Hahella chejuensis KCTC 2396: one gene and its partners. The protein of the gene in region 1 binds, or shares a complex with, the protein of each later gene. Links are inferred from orthologs where the notes say so. Each region holds a gene or a part of one and is shown on either strand. Other genes may lie near its edges.

The links.
Region 2: the proteins of holA (region 1) and dnaN are in contact, whole or in part, in a cryo-EM structure (PDB 8GIZ), measured with the Escherichia coli proteins. The link is inferred for Hahella chejuensis KCTC 2396 from one-to-one orthologs.
Region 3: the proteins of holA (region 1) and dnaX are in contact, whole or in part, in a cryo-EM structure (PDB 8GIZ), measured with the Escherichia coli proteins. The link is inferred for Hahella chejuensis KCTC 2396 from one-to-one orthologs.

The regions. Positions count from the first base shown.
Region 1 is NC_007645.1:5,494,733-5,497,642, reverse strand. What follows is about bases 88-2,841. They hold holA (DNA polymerase III subunit delta), read right to left. Parts: upstream 2,096-2,841; coding sequence 1,079-2,095; downstream 88-1,078. Other genes in these bases: leuS (leucine--tRNA ligase), read right to left, coding at 2,631-2,841; lptE (LPS assembly lipoprotein LptE), read right to left, coding at 2,105-2,626; HCH_RS24065 (hypothetical protein), read right to left, coding at 706-972; HCH_RS24070 (endonuclease), read right to left, coding at 88-521. Outside these bases: more of HCH_RS24070, read right to left, coding at 1-87; more of leuS, read right to left, coding at 2,842-2,910. UniProt on the Escherichia coli protein: Part of the beta sliding clamp loading complex, which hydrolyzes ATP to load the beta clamp onto primed DNA to form the DNA replication pre-initiation complex.
Region 2 is NC_007645.1:810-3,962, forward strand. The notes cover bases 130-3,126. They hold dnaN (DNA polymerase III subunit beta), read left to right. Parts: upstream 130-1,074; coding sequence 1,075-2,178; downstream 2,179-3,126. Other genes in these bases: dnaA (chromosomal replication initiator protein DnaA), read left to right, coding at 130-972; HCH_RS00015 (ABC1 kinase family protein), read left to right, coding at 2,319-3,126. Also shown: more of dnaA, read left to right, coding at 1-129; more of HCH_RS00015, read left to right, coding at 3,127-3,153. UniProt on the Escherichia coli protein: Confers DNA tethering and processivity to DNA polymerases and other proteins. Acts as a clamp, forming a ring around DNA (a reaction catalyzed by the clamp-loading complex) which diffuses in an ATP-independent manner freely and bidirectionally along dsDNA.
Region 3 is NC_007645.1:2,681,542-2,684,653, reverse strand. The notes cover bases 51-3,006. They hold dnaX (DNA polymerase III subunit gamma/tau), read right to left. Parts: upstream 2,655-3,006; coding sequence 447-2,654; downstream 51-446. Other genes in these bases: HCH_RS11835 (YbaB/EbfC family nucleoid-associated protein), read right to left, coding at 116-442; recR (recombination mediator RecR), read right to left, coding at 51-95. Also shown: more of recR, read right to left, coding at 1-50; HCH_RS11825 (RimK family alpha-L-glutamate ligase), read right to left, coding at 3,084-3,112. UniProt on the Escherichia coli protein: Part of the beta sliding clamp loading complex, which hydrolyzes ATP to load the beta clamp onto primed DNA to form the DNA replication pre-initiation complex.

The DNA of each region.
Region 1 (2,910 bases):
CAGCGCTTTAATTGGTCCAGGTTGCCGTATAAAGGCAGATTGTAAGTCGTGTGCATATAGAGAAGGCTTCGAGCAATGTCGCCTTTTATATCGTCAGGAGGATCGATAATGCCGAATACCTGGCGGATGCCGCACTCGTCGGCTTTGACTTCATTGCCTAACTCTTCGAATTTGGCTGCACGGCGCTCCAGTTCAAAACGGGCGTCTTCCGGATAGATGTTGTGCAGATCAGACGCCATGCGGCGATATGCCTCGTTGTTCTCCCTGCATTGTCGGGGTGTGCCGCACTCCAGATTGTCTCTGATCCAAAGCGACGAATAGATATAACTTTCGGTGACCAGAATACTTTTCTTGCTGAACTCTTTTTTGCAAAAGAAAGTCTTGCCGCCATCGGCATAAAGCTTGCCCCAGAATTCTTCCTTGAGTGTCTGCTTGGGATCATTGAATTTGGTCTGGGCATGGGTGACGTTAAGCAAGCCCGCCATGAAAACACCCAGTAGGACGGTGACTGTGTTCCTCATTTGCGGATCCGTAATCTGATTGTTTTTATTCGGTGATACGCAGGGCCGTTGACATGGTCAGGGCTAAGCGGACCCATTTACACCTATATTACAAATTGTCAGCAAAGTACAGTGTAAACAGGCCCGCTTCCGATGATAGGGGGTCGGTGGGGCGACTAAGCGCAGGGCGTTAACCCCGGCAGGGTTACTTGAGGCGATCTTTGATTCGTTGATAGCCGCTACGTAACTCTTCGCCCATTTTTTTTGCGGTTTCACTGATTTCCTTGCCAGTTTGGCCCGCTTCCTGGCCTGCCTGCTGCAGTTTGCCGACAAACTTATCCCACTCTTTTTCAAGATCCTCCCACTCGTCCCGGACTTCCGCCTTGGCCAGATTCAGCTGTAGCCGTAACTCGTCCCTTTCCTGCTTGAGTGAGTCTTTAAGTCTTTTGATTTCGTCTTGCAGTGTGCTCATGCTTCATCTCTCCCGATGATTTAAGTTCCATTAATCATAGACAGCAACGGCGTTAAATGGTTGATCTGCATCAACCTGGGGTGGCTTTTCAGTGACGGATTTTCGGTCAGGAAGCAGATAATCCTGCGCCCGCCAGCTCCAACGCGGCGTAAGTCAGGGTAGACCAAACAGGAGTACTATCCAAGCCCTTTATGGACCTGTCAGCGGCCTGACAGGCTTGGTGGATGTTTCGCAGTCGGGCTGCGTTAAAGCGAGGTATAAAGCGTTTGTATAAGGTCCAGCGATTCTTGAAAACCCTCTCTTTCTGCAGCGCCTGCTCCAAGCCCTGGGAGGTTTGCGAGTGTTTGTAGAGTTTGGCGAGCAGTCGCACTTCGCGGGCCAATGACCAAAGTACTATGCTGGGCTCGAAGGATTCCGCCTGCAGAGTTTGCAGGACTTTCAGCGCTTGCTTCGGGTTTCGCTCCAGACAGGCGTCCACCAGATTAAACACGGTGAACTTGTTGCTGTTGGATATGCCGCGCAGGACTTGCTCTTCGTCCAGATTGGCGTCGTCGGACAATAGACGCAGTTTCTCCATCTCCTGTCGGGCCGCCAGTAAATTGCCCTCAACATGATCGCATAATGCTTTCACTGCGCCGGATGTAGGGGTGAATCCTAATTTGTGCAGGCGCTGATTTATCCAGTTGGGCAGTTGATCATGACTGACCGGCCATACCTGAACGTGAAGACTATGTGTCTCAATTGACTTGAACCACTTTGTATTAAGGGTGGAGGACTCAATGCGATCACTGATAATCAGCATCAGGCAGTCTTCAGGTGGGTTTTCGCTAAAGGCGGCGAGCCGTTTTTTGCCGCCATCGTTTGGCAGACTGTCCAAGTGAACTTCAAGTAACTTCTTCTCGCCAAAGAGGGAGAAAGACTGAGTGTGCTCGTCAAGAGCGCTCCAGTCGAAGTTTTTGGGAGCGTGAAAGACGATGCGCTCGCTGAATCCCTGTTTACGGCTGAATGCGCGTATCTCGTCGCAGGCTTCCTGACGCAACAGTGGTTCATCCCCGCTCACCACAAATACGGCGGGGGGATGTTTGTTCAGGTTACTTTGCAGCTGCTCCGGTTTGATGCGCATGAGAAAGACTCAGTTCGCCGCCGGCGCCGAAGCTTGCTCGCTATATACCGCCAGACGATTGAGTATTTCCGTGGCGAGTAACTTGTCCAGATCGTCGCGGATGCTGTTCTCTTCCTTTTCTTTGCCAAGTACGCTGAGTTTGTCATATTGGTAAGACTGGAATTGCTGTAGCGACGTTGTTTGAATCAACGATTCTCCCTGAGCGTCAGTCAGGCTGAAAGTGACTTTGCGGGAAAGCTCATATTCTGCGGCGTTGGCGCTGCTGTCCAAACTGACGGCGCGACGGCTATTTTCAATGCCGCCTATCGCCAGGGTGGGTGCATCCGCTCCACCATCGCTGACTTGAACGGAAGCTTTCTGCAGGCGCTCGCGAATTTGTCCGCAAAGCACCCTGGCGTCGCCCTCCGGGCAGCTCAGATTGAGCGCCTGGAGGGAAGGGGATAGCTCCATCTGACCGCGCAAATGAAAGCCGCAGGCGCTGACGAGAACGCTGACAATCCCCGCCAGCATTAGTCTGATACCGATATGCATCGCTTTACTTCACCACGATGTTGACCAGTTTTCCTGGTACGACGATGACTTTAACGACGGTTTTGTCTTCCATGAAACGTTGAACGTTTTCATCATCGAACGCCAGTTTCTCCAGCTCATCTTTGTTGGCGCTTGCCGCCGCCTGAATACGCGCGCGCAGTTTTCCGTTCACCTGAACGACCAGTTCGATGCTGTCTTTCTCCAGCGCTTTTTCATCCAGTTGCGGCCAGGGGGCGTTCATGACGACGTCCTCATGTCCCAGCTCGCGCCACAGGCCGTGGCTG
Region 2 (3,153 bases), 5.5 Mb from region 1 along the record:
AAGTCGAACCAGTTAGCGCGGGCGGCGGCCATGCAAGTGGCGGATAATCCGGGCAGCGCGTACAACCCACTATTCTTATATGGCGGCGTTGGCTTGGGGAAAACTCACTTGATGCAGGCGGTGGGTAACGCCATTTTCAAGAAGAATCCCAACGCGAAGATTCTTTATCTACATTCCGAGAGATTTGTTGCGGATATGGTGAAGGCGTTGCAGCTGAATGCTTTCAACGAGTTCAAGCGGTTGTACCGGTCTGTGGATGCGTTGCTGATTGACGATATTCAGTTCTTCGCGCGCAAAGAACGCTCTCAGGAAGAATTTTTCCATACCTTTAACGCCCTGTTGGAGGGTGGTCAGCAGATGATTCTGACCTGTGACCGCTACCCAAAAGAAATCGATCACATGGAAGAGCGCCTGAAGTCTCGCTTCGGGTGGGGGCTAACGGTGATGGTCGAGCCGCCGGAATTAGAGACCCGGGTGGCGATTCTGATGAAAAAGGCGGAGCAGGCCAATGTCCACTTAAGCAGTGAATCCGCTTTCTTCATTGCGCAGAAAATTCGCTCTAACGTTCGAGAGCTGGAAGGCGCATTGAAGCTGGTGATCGCCAATGCTCATTTTACTGGGCAGGAGATCACGCCAGCGTTTATTCGCGAATGCTTGAAGGACCTGCTGGCGCTGCATGAGAAACAGGTGAGTATCGATAATATCCAGAGAACAGTGGCGGAATATTACAAAATCCGCATCGCGGATATTCTGTCAAAGCGTCGCACCCGCTCAATTACCCGTCCAAGGCAGATGGCCATGGCGCTGGCTAAAGAGCTGACCAATCACAGCCTGCCGGAAATCGGTGAGGCGTTTGGGGGGCGTGATCACACTACTGTTTTGCATGCCTGCAAGGTAATGATAGAACTTCAACAAAGCGATCCCACTCTGCGGGACGATTATCAGAATTTTATGCGCATGTTAACCAGCTAGTTAGGCGTGCATGTGCGCCGCTAGCTTGATAGCGACCAAAGAATTTAGTTTAAAATAGCAATATTTTCAGTGATTTAAGAGTTTATAGAAACGGGATATTACATGAAGCTCACTATAACCAGAGAGGCGCTTGTCACGTCATTGCAAATGATTTCTGGAGTGGTTGAAAAACGCCAGACGATGCCAGTGCTCGCCAACGTATTGCTTGACGCCAGAGACGGAAAGCTGGTTATCACCGGCACTAATATGGAAGTAGAGCTGGTCGCAGAAATTAGCGATGTAAACATTGAGCACGAATCAAGAATCACCGTTCCCGCCAAGAAGTTCACGGATATCTGCCGCGCCCTTCCCGAAGGCGCAGCTATTGGTATTGAGCTGAAAGATGGACGCTTGAATGTTCGTTATGGCAGTAGCCATTTCATATTGTCCACATTGCCAGCGGAGCACTTCCCTAATGTAGAGGAAGAACCTGAAAGTGTGAAAGTCACGTTGCCGCAGAGAGAACTCAAGCGTCTGATCGATGCGACAGCTTTCGCTATGGCCCAGCAGGATGTTCGTTATTATCTGAATGGCATGCTGATGGAGCTGGATGAGCAGGGCCTGCGCACTGTCGCAACTGACGGCCATCGTCTGGCTCTCGCTAATGTGTCACTGCAAACAGGCGTTAGTGAAAAGCGCCAACCTATTGTGCCGCGTAAGGGGATTTTGGAGTTAGGTCGTCTTCTCAATGATACAGATGAGTCCTGTACTCTGGTGTTCGGCGATAACCACGTGCGGGCCAGTGTAGGGCATTTTACTTTTACTTCTAAGTTAATTGATGGAAAGTTCCCTGATTATCAAAGGGTTATCCCTAGGTCCGGGGATAAAGTGATGCTCGCAGACAGAGTCCTTTTGAAAGGTGTGCTGTCGCGCGCGAGTATTTTGTCGCATGAAAGTATTCGCGGCGTTCGTCTGCAGTTTGAAGAGGGTTTGTTGAAAGTATTTGCAAATAACCCGGATCAGGAAGAGGCGGAGGATAGCCTGGAAGTGGAATACCCCCATGAAGCTTTGCAAATTGGCTTCAACGTGGGCTATCTGATTGACGTTCTTAACGCACTGGATGATGAGCAGGTCAAAGTGACTCTTTCTAATGCGAATAGCAGCGCCTTGGTGGAAGGCGTCGATACCAGAGATGCTGTCTATGTTGTTATGCCGATGAGGCTATAGTCAGTTAAACTGAAAGCGCCGTGAATCTGTTCGAACTGGAAAGATCACGGCGCGTCGCCCGCTCGGGTATGACGCTCGGCAAGGATGTATCGCCCCTGAATGCAGACAGAGTTTGAATCTCAGCAAGAGTGGAAAAGCTTATGGGAAAGATTGTTAACGCAGTAAAGGGAGCCGCCAGAATTGGACAGACGGCGGCGGTCATATCCAAGGTTGGCCTTGGTTGGTTGAAGGGAAATCGCGCGCCTGCGCCGAGGCTTCTGCGACAGACTTTTGAAGAACTGGGGGCCACATACATTAAGTTGGGGCAGTTTATCGCTAGTTCACCAACATTTTTCCCTGCCGATTATGTTGAAGAGTTTCAACTGTGTTTGGATAAAACCAAACCACTGCCCTATTCGCAAATCGAGAAAATTCTGAAGGAAGAATTCAAGCGGCCATTGCAGTCGATATATTCGCATATCGACACCAAGCCGCTGGCATCCGCATCTATCGCGCAAGTTCACGCGGCTCGTTTGGTGACAGGCGAGGATGTGGTCATTAAGGTTCAAAAGCCGGGTGTTCGCAATGTCCTGCTGACGGATTTGAACTTCTTGTACGTTGCTGCGCGGGTGGTCGAATATTTGGCGCCAAAGCTTTCCTGGACGTCGCTATCGGGCATTGTGGAAGAGATCCAGCGAACCATGATGGAAGAATGCGATTTCTATCAGGAGGCGGCCAATCTCAAGGAGTTTAGAGAGTTTCTGGTGAGTAGCGGAAACGATCAAGCGGTCGTGCCCACCGTATATGAGCAAGCCAGCACCATGCGAGTGTTAACCATGGAGCGCTTCTATGGCGTGCCTCTAACGGATCTGGAAACTATTCGCAAATACTGCTCTGATCCGGAAAAGACGCTGATTACAGCGATGAATACCTGGTTCGCCAGTTTAACCCAGTGCGACTTTTTTCATGCGGATGTTCACGCTGGCAACCTGATGG
Region 3 (3,112 bases), 2.8 Mb from region 1 along the record:
AGCGCCATACGAGTGGCGGTCTTCGCCCCCACCCCGGGAAGATATCGCAGACAACGGACCAACTGATCAATGGCGGGCGTCAGACTGGAAGACATATATGGATGCTACTCCGTCATTAAAACGGCATTTTGAAATTAGGAGGAATGCCCAGACCTGCAGTCATGTTGGACATCTTATCCTGGTTGTTCTTTTCCACTTTACGCACGGCGTCATTCACAGCCGCCGCCAGCAGATCTTCCAGGATTTCTTTCTCTTCCTGCATCAAACTGGCGTCGATCTCCACTTTTTTCACATCATGGCGACCATTCATGACAATTTTGATCAAACCGCCGCCGGACTCTCCGCTCACTTCCGCGTTAGCCAGTTCTTCCTGGGCTTTCTGCATCTGTTCCTGAATCTTTTGGGCCTGTTTCATCAAGTCGCCCATGTTACCTTTAATCATATGTCTACTCCTGAATAATAGGCTCAATACTGTTTTCGATGACCGCTGCGCCGAAACGCCCCGCCATCATCTGAATATTGGGGTCATTGCGAATGGCCGTCTCCGCCTGCTGTTGCAGCTCCGCCCTGCGTCGCTCCGCATACTGCAGCGGCGTCAACCATTTCGATTCGCCGGCTGAAACTTCGATTTTAACCGCTTCGCCCATGAATTCCGACACCGCTGCGCGCAAGCGCTCGCGTTGCGCCTCATTGAAAAAGTCGAGATGCTCGCGATCAATCGTGAATATGACCAGGCCCGGGGTCACCGCCTCCAGTGCGCAGCGCTGCGCCAGAGTGGCGGTCATTCCGCTAATGGCGAGGCGTTTGACCGCATCCTTCCAGACCATTCCCTGCATGGTAGGCTCGCCCTCCAATGGCGGCGTCAGCGGACCCGCCGGGGACTTCTTAACGCTATTCGCGGCGACAACGGGAGGGGTCGTATTCACCGACCCAGCCTCCCCAGGTCCTGGGTGCAGGCCTGGAACAGACTCAGTTACTGACTTTGGGGGCGGGGCTATTGCCTCCCTTCCCTGTGGCTCCCGGGCTGGCGCAGCCGCCTGAGGTCTCTCCTCTTTTGGCTGCGGGTTCGCCACTGGCGCGGCATGACTTCCATCGTCGGGATAACCGGTTTCCGCTGGATAGCCAGAAAAACCATAGTCCGCGTCGGAAGGCCCTGGATCATCGGCGAAGTACGCATCGTAATCATCTACTGGCGGCGGTTCTGCTTCAGAATGCCCGGGGGGTGGCCGCTCTATGGGTTGAGCAGGCGTTACAGGCGCAGCGTCAATGACCGGCGCTTCCCCCTGATTAGACGGCTCTTGCTTCTGTGGCCCTTGTTGTGAGAGCCCCTGGCGGGGCGGCTCTTGCGGCGACGGCGTATCGCGTTTTTCCGCAACCTGCTGCGGCGGTTCCGGCTGCGGCGCTGCAATCTCTTGCCTGGGCTCAGGCGTGGCTTCTACAGCTGGAGCCGGCTGCGCCGCTACAGCCGTCTCAGTCTGGGATGGCCCGGGTTGAGCGCTTTCCTTATCGTCGTCAGCCGAGGCTGCGGACGAAGCAGCGGAAGGCGCTTGAATCTGCCTTGCTGATTTGATGTTCGGGCGGAAGGCGATCATCCGCAACAAGGCCATCTCAAATCCCGTACGCGGATCAGGCGCCAGGGCCAGATCTTTACGCCCCATCAAGGCAATCTGGTAATAAAGCTGGGTATCTTCCGCCGTCAGCGTTTGCGCCAGTTCGGAGACTTGCTGCTGATCGCCAAAGCTGTTGTCGACGCCGCCAGGCACCGCCTGCTCCACCGCCACGCGATGCAGCAGTTCCGCCAGCGCCTGCAGCACATAGGCGTAATCCGGCGCGAACTGGGCCATATGATTGACTTGCGCCAGCATCGCAGCACAGTCCTGCGCGGCGATGGTGCGCAACAAGTCAATGACTACATGCTTCTCAATCGTCCCCAGCATTTCAATGACGTCTTTCGCCTCCAGCTTGCCATCGCCAAAAGCGATGGCCTGGTCAGTAAGACTCATTGCGTCCCGCATGCTGCCTTCCGCCGCACGCGCCAGTTCCCACAAGGCCGCTTCTTCCGCAGGCACATTCTCCGCCTGCAACACATGGGTCAAGTGGCTAACGATACGTTGCGGCGACAGATTCTTGAGATTGAACTGCAAACAGCGCGACAGGATAGTAACCGGTAGTTTTTGCGGATCAGTGGTGGCCAGCAGAAACTTAACGTGAGGCGGCGGCTCTTCCAGGGTCTTCAACAGGGCGTTGAAGCTGGAATTGGAGAGCATGTGCACTTCGTCAATGAGATAGATTTTATAACGGCTGCGGGTAGGCGCGTACTGGACATTGTCCAGCAGCTCACGCATGTCTTCAACCTTGGTGCGCGACGCCGCGTCGATTTCAATCAGATCAACGAATCTGCCTTCGGCGATTTCCCGGCACACCCCGCACTCTCCACAAGGAATAGCGCTAACGCCTTGTTCACAATTGAGGCATTTGGCGAAAATTCTCGCAACCGTGGTCTTACCAACGCCGCGAGTACCGGTGAATAGATACGCGTGGTGCAGACGGTCCTGATTCAGGGCGTTGGTCAGCGCTTTGAGAACATGCTCCTGCCCCGCCATTTCCGCGAAATTGCCGGGACGCCATTTTCTGGCTAGAACCTGATATGCCATGCCACTCCTATCGATTCATAGCGATTACGATATTGCTTCAAATTGCTCACCCGGCCCGCCATAGCCTATACGGCGCTCTCTTTGGAAGAACGGAAAATTCAAACGCATACATTAGCATGCAAGGGGTTTTCTGTCACCGAAACGACTTTGCGCAGACGCAGGAAAACCATCGCAGGAATCGTGAAATCAACGGGGAAATTAGATACGTGAGGGAGGAGTTGGAGGTAGCCCTACCAGCCACACCCCGGCACACAGATCCACCGCTGTGGCTGCTCCCTTCCGGGCCTGACCAGGTTCACGGTTTCTTGTTGCGAGGGGACCGGCAGAGCCACCATAGCAAGTCAAGAACAGCTGTTCTTCACAAGTGGCGCGCATCATAACAAAGTCAGATGGCGGGCTCAAGCATGAAAATGACAGAAATTCCGTCGCTTAGGAATTGTGTTTCTTTTCCGCTCGAC